Linked DNA regions of Neorhizobium galegae bv. orientalis str. HAMBI 540. The protein of the gene in region 1 interacts with the protein of each later gene in a pairwise test. Links are inferred from orthologs where the notes say so. Each region holds a gene or a part of one and is shown in the gene's direction. Other genes may lie near its edges.

Region 1 (3,261 bases):
AGGGTCAGGCGACCGGAGGATTCCAGAACGCGCTGGATGACGAACATGACGTCCGGGCGGCCGGCATCGTATTCGTCGAAGACGAGCGCGACATTGTGCTGGTAGGCCCAGGGCAGGATGCCGTCCTTGAATTCGGTGACCTGCTTGCCATCCTTCAGCACGATCGCGTCCTTGCCGACGAGATCGATACGGCTGACATGGCTGTCGAGGTTGATACGCACGCACGGCCAGTTGAGGCGAGCTGCGACCTGCTCGATATGGGTGGACTTGCCGGTGCCGTGGAAGCCGGACACCATGACGCGTCGGTTATGTGCAAAGCCGGCGAGAATAGCGAGCGTCGTATCGCGGTCGAACAAGTAGTCCGGGTCGAGATCCGGTACGTAGGGGTCGCCGCTGCTATATGCCGGAACCCTGATATCGCTGTCGATGCCGAAGACTTCCCTGACCGAAACGGTGGTATCGGGAAGGTTGGAAATATCTAGATCAATCTTACTCATCGTCTCTCCAAGGCGCGAGCCGCCGCCCGGCCGTCATCCTTACTGCCATAATTTTTACGGCTTAGCAGAAACCCGCCTGCTTCAACAACTGATATGCTTGAATGACGGCACGAAAACGTTCTTCCGAACCGCGGTCGCCGCCATTCGCATCCGGATGATGTTTCTTGACCAGTTCCTTGTAGCGGGTCTTGATCTCCGCCGCGGACGCATTGGCCGCCAACTCCATCGTATCGAAGGCTTTGGCTTCCAATGTCTTCAGCTTGCGCCCCTGCGTCTGGAAACGGGGGCCGGCCGCCCGCGCACTGGACACGAAGCCGAACGGATCCCTGAAGCGCTGCTGGGCGCCGGTAGCGCCGGCAGCCCCTGAACGCGCCGTCGAGTGAAGCGGGGCATCCTTGGCGGCCTTGTTGACGCCGACGGTCCAGGTCGGACGATGGCCGGTGATCGCCTCTTTCTGGTAACGGGCGATCTCGCTGTCCGAGAGGCCGGAGAAATAGTTATAGCCCTTGTTGTATTCCCTGACGTGTTCGAAACAGAACAGAAAGAACTGGCCTTCCGCGTTGCGGCCAACGGGTGCGCGATGGACGCCGGGCTTGTCGCACCCGTCCCATTGGCAAGTGGGCGCTTCAGGCACAGCTTCCTGCTGCCTGTTCTTGCGCGTCCGGATGCGGTCGAAATATTTGGAATCTAGTTTCATAAGGCCCTCATTATGGGGCGACGAAGAGGGCGCGGCAAGAATTGACAAAGTCCTTTCTTACTGGTTTGTGAGATGCCCTTTTGCGTCGCAACGGAGACCGCGATGTCCGTCAAATCCCGAATCGAAATCACGCTTACCGACAATCTTGAGCCGGAACGGCTGATCGTCATCGATGAAAGCCATCAGCACGCCGGCCATCAGCCCGACATCACCGGAACCGGCGAAACCCATATGCGGGTTCGCATCGTTTCGAAAAAATTTTCCGGAATGAGCCGGCTCGACCGACATCGGACGGTGAATGCCCTACTGAAGCCGGAACTCGACGCCGGGCTCCACGCGCTCGCGGTGGAAGCCTCGGCACCCGGGGAACCGACCCGCTGGTAGCAGGACTTAGATAGGGATGACCTAGCGAGAGGCCAAGGTACGGGCTCACTCCTTGTGGGGTATCGCTTTGGCCGACCCGCACTGCTTCCCGGTAGTTGACGGAGCAGCGGTCGCTTGACGCCCGGAAGCTGACATTGCTCCTTCTGAAACAAAAGGATATTTGACATCAGCATTAGGGAATGCGGCACTGCGCTAACAGGCGACATTTTCTGCAACAGTCGCAACAAGGGCTAGCTTCCAATGAAAGCCTTCCTGCAAACGGCCAGATTATTGCTCAGCGATTTGGCCTCAAGCCTGCTCTTTCTCGTCCTGTTCTCCCTGACCCATAATGCCGTTCTTTCGGCTTGCCTCGGAATGTTGCTTGGACTTATTCAGATCGCGGTGCAGTTTGCCCGGCGAAAGCCGATCGACGTCATGGAATGGGTCAGTCTTTTCCTCGTGATCGCGTCGGGCACCGCAACGGTGTTGACGGACGACCCGCGCTTTGTCCTGTTCAAGCCAAGCGCGATTTACGCGATCATTGGCATTGTGATGCTGAGGCCCGGCTGGATGAACCGCTACTTGCCTCCGATTGCAAGGGCTGTCGCGTCCGACATCGCGACTTATGTTGGTTTTGCGTGGGCAGGTCTCATGTTTATCTCCGCCATGTTGAATGCCTATCTAGCAATGAGCAAGGACGTGGCAACCTGGGCGCTGACCATGACGATCTTCGGAATTGCCAGCAAAGCGGTTCTATCCATAGCCGGATTTGCTGCAATACGCCTCACGGCGCGGCGGCGGATTCGCGCCATGCCGGTCGTTGAGCGCGAAGACCTGCTGATTTCGACAGGTTGGCAAGCCAAATCATCAACGTTGCCGAAGTCTGCCTAGGGCGGAAAGCCGGCAATTTCAGCGCTTGAAAGCCTTTCGCAAAACGAAAGACTATTCCGCCGGCAGCGCCGCATCTCCCACCGGGCGGATGCGCAGCCGCGTGATGCGGTTCTTCTCGCGCTTCATCACCGTGAAGCGCTTGCCATAGAACGTAAACGCCTGCCGCTCCTCCGGGATCAGCTTCGATTCGTGGATAACGAGGCCCGCGATCGTCGTCGCCTCCTCATCCGGCAGGCTCCAGTCCAGCGCGCGGTTCAGATCGCGGATCGGCACTGAACCATCGACGACGATCGAACCGTCGGCTTCCTGGCGAACGCCCTGGATCTCGATATCGTGCTCGTCGGCGATATCGCCGACGATCTCCTCAAGAATGTCTTCGAGCGTGACGATGCCCTGCACCTCGCCATATTCGTCGACGACGACCGCGAAATGCCCCTTGCGCCGCAGGAAGGCGCTGAGCTGGTCCTTGAGGCTGGTGCTGTCCGGCACGAACCAGGGTTTTTGGGCGATCTTGACGATGTCGAGATTTTCCGGCTCGACATTCGGCTCGGCGAGTGCCCGCAGCAGGTCCTTGGCGTGGACGACGCCGATGATGTTCTCGGTCGAATTGCGCCAGAGCGGCATGCGCGTATAGGGGCTTTCGAGGACGGTGCGTACCGCCACTTCCGGCGGATCGTCGGCGTTGACCGCCCGCATGACGGTGCGGTGCCGCATCACGTCGGAGACTTCGAGCTCCTCGAGCTCGAAGAGGCCATTCAGCCGGTCACGGTCCTGCTTTTCGAAATTTCCGTCGCGATGAACGATATCGAGAGC
Region 2 (2,967 bases), 2.0 Mb from region 1 along the record:
TCTCGATCGCGGTTTGTTTGCACAGGTGAACAAATTTGAAGCGCGGGGGATTGATGGACTCGGGCTGTCCCGGTAAGCGTTGCGGCTTTCTGAATTAGGAAAGTAAGCGCAGCAAATGCTTATGCCGATTTTGACCTGGTTGAGGTCATCGGGCCCGACCTGGCACTACAAGCGCATCTGGCTCGATGCACTGATCATCACCCTTTGCCTGAACGTTCTGGCCTGGATGATTTTCTCGAAGATGGGAATGACCACCCACGACATCTTCGATGAAGACGGCCCCATCGAAGACATTCAGTCCGCTTCGCTTGCCATCACCGCCCTTTTTGCCGTCATGGCGGCCTTGGGGACGCGGATATTGGCCCGCTTCGTCGCAATCACGACGGCCTGCATTTCCATCGTGTTCTTCATGCGCGAGATGCCAATATGTCGTGGAAGTATGACAATTTATTGTGTGTCGAAGACCTGGCTGCCGATTATTATCGGCGCGGCCGCTCTCATCCTGCTGATTGCGACGATCGTGTTCGAATATCGCCATAGAGGAGGCATTCTCCGGGCCATTCATCCACGCCTTTCCTGGCCGCTGGCCCTGATTGCCGCCGTTCTCGGCATCAGCCAGCTGGCCGAACATTTCGATATCGTCGTGATGGAGGAAAGCTTCGAGTCCTACGGCTTCATGATCCTGACCCTGAGTTCCATCTGGCTTTTTCGCTTCTCCCGGACCCAGCATCTTCCGCCGCTTAGAGCCCGAGCCAAAGCCAGCCTCTACAAGGTGAAACACGTATTCCTGCACCATTGAGGCGGAGCCCTTCGATCCAGCTTTGACCGCAGAGCAGCTTTGAGGCAGTGTATCCTGACAAAAGGTTCTGCGGTTTTGAGTCCCGCGGAGAGAAAAGGGATGACATCATGGCTATGAGACCCGGTGAAATCGAAGACCTGATCAAGGCCGGCATTCCCGGTGCCAAGGTCACCATCCGGGATCTTGCCGGCGACGGCGACCACTATGCCGCGGAAGTGGTGGCGGAAGCCTTCCGGGGAAAGAGCCGGGTGCAGCAGCACCAGATGGTCTACGAGGCTCTAAAGGGCAATATGGGCGGCGTGCTGCATGCGCTGGCGTTGCAGACCTCCGCTCCGGCGGAGTGAGGGACGTTAGCCGGGCCGAGGTTCAAAACCGGGGCTACGCGAAACAATAAGCGCATTCCGCCGGACTATTCCGCTGGAATTCCCGATGCTGGATTGCTATTTAAGGCAGATCACGCAGCGCAGCGGCCCTTGAAACCGCATGTGAAAGGATAGGACATGAGCGGAATTACCGATTTTATCGCCAACGAAGTGAAGACCAACGACGTCGTTCTCTTCATGAAGGGCACCCCGCAGTTCCCGCAATGTGGTTTCTCCGGCCAGGTCGTGCAGATCCTCGACTATCTCGGCCTGGATTATAAGGGCGTCAACGTGCTCGCCGATGCGGAGATCCGCCAGGGCATCAAGGACTATTCCAACTGGCCGACCATTCCGCAACTTTACGTCAAGGGCGAGTTCGTCGGCGGTTGCGATATCGTCCGCGAGATGTTCCAATCCGGCGAATTGCAGACTCATCTGCAGGAACAGGGCATCGGAGTCCGCGGCGCCGCCTGAGATTTTCCGGGCTGCTGTCCGGGATATTTAAAAGACATTTTCAAGGCGCCGCTCCCAACGGCGCCTTTCACGTTGTTTAGGAAACTGCTGTGACAAATCCTTCACAAACTGCCCCGGCCCGCCTGCGCGGCATGGGTCGGGTCGAATTCATCGCGATGATGGCGATGCTGATGGCCATTAATTCGCTTGCCATCGACATCATGCTTCCCGGATTGCAGGAGATCGGCGCATCGCTTGGCGTCGTCAACGAAAACCACCGCCAGTATGTCGTTTCGGCCTATCTCTTCGGCCTCGGCGCCGCACAGATCATCTATGGATCGATCTCCGACCGTTTCGGTCGCAGAAATCCGATGCTCTTCGGCCTCGGCCTCTATTTCGTCTGCGCTGTCGGCGCCGTCATCGCGCCATCATTCGGGGCGCTGCTGGCCCTTCGCTTCATCCAGGGTGCCGGAGCGGCCGCAACACGAGTGATTTCCATTTCGATCGTGCGTGACGTATACGGTGGTCGCGCCATGGCGGAAGTCATGTCGCTGATCATGATGGTCTTCATGGTCGTGCCGGTCATCGCGCCGGCCACGGGCCAGGTGATCATGCTGTTCGGCAACTGGCACCTGATTTTCGTGTTCATGGCAGTCGCCTCGCTTTGCATCGGCTTCTGGATGTATTCGCGCCTGCCGGAAACGCTCGATCCGGCCGATGTGCGTCCCTTCACCATTTCGTCGATCCTGCACGCCTTCCAGATCGTTCTGACCAATCGCCTTGCCCTCTGCTACACGATTGCCAGCACATTCATTTTCGGCGCCATGTTCGGCTTCATCAACTCGGCCCAACAGATTTATGTCGGTATCTACGACGTCGGCGTCTGGTTTCCGCTGGTCTTCGCCTGCGTGGCGGTGTTCATGTCTGCCGCATCCTTTCTGAACGCCCGATTTGTCGGGCGTTTCGGCATGCGGCGCCTTTCGCACGGCTCGCTGCTTGGCTTCATCGGCATTACATTCGTCTGGATGCTCGTGCAGATTTTCGGGCCTCAACCCATGCCGCTCGTGATCTTCATCGCGTTTTTCGGGCTCTCGATGTTCCAGTTCGGCTGGATCGGCTCGAACTTCAATTCGCTCGCCATGGAGCCACTCGGCCATGTCGCCGGAACGGCGTCCGCCGTGCTCGGCTTCATGAGCACGGTCGGCGGGGCACTGATCGGCGTCGCGATCGGCCAGTCCTTCAACGGTACGGCACTGCCGCTGGTCGCAGGCTTCTTCACCGTCTCAATCATCGGGTTGATCTTCGTGCTGATCGGCGAGAAGGGAAAACTCTTCCAGCCGCAAAATCCGAAGA

What was found. Proteins that work in one complex are often made in the same cells at the same time.
Region 2: the proteins of RG540_RS17890 (region 1) and grxD interact in binary tests that used the Escherichia coli proteins (3 or more experiments, as listed by UniProt). The link is inferred for Neorhizobium galegae bv. orientalis str. HAMBI 540 from one-to-one orthologs.

What each region holds. Positions count from the first base shown.
Region 1 is NZ_HG938353.1:3,672,043-3,675,303, forward strand. Bases 212-2,937 are described here. They hold RG540_RS17890 (BolA family protein), read left to right. Parts: upstream 212-1,296; coding sequence 1,297-1,578; downstream 1,579-2,937. Other genes in these bases: cobS (cobaltochelatase subunit CobS), read right to left, coding at 212-497; RG540_RS17885 (J domain-containing protein), read right to left, coding at 559-1,194; RG540_RS17895 (inner membrane-spanning protein YciB), read left to right, coding at 1,819-2,448. In the rest of the region: more of cobS, read right to left, coding at 1-211. UniProt on the Escherichia coli protein: Transcriptional regulator that plays an important role in general stress response. Has many effects on cell morphology, cell growth and cell division. Acts by regulating the transcription of many genes, including dacA (PBP-5), dacC (PBP-6), ampC and mreB.
Region 2 is NZ_HG938353.1:1,675,636-1,678,602, reverse strand. It holds grxD (Grx4 family monothiol glutaredoxin), read left to right. Parts: upstream 1-1,299; coding sequence 1,300-1,635; downstream 1,636-2,967. Other genes in the region: RG540_RS08535 (multidrug effflux MFS transporter), read left to right, coding at 1,725-2,967; RG540_RS08545 (BolA family protein), read left to right, coding at 907-1,143; RG540_RS08550 (hypothetical protein), read left to right, coding at 248-799. UniProt on the Escherichia coli protein: Monothiol glutaredoxin involved in the biogenesis of iron-sulfur clusters.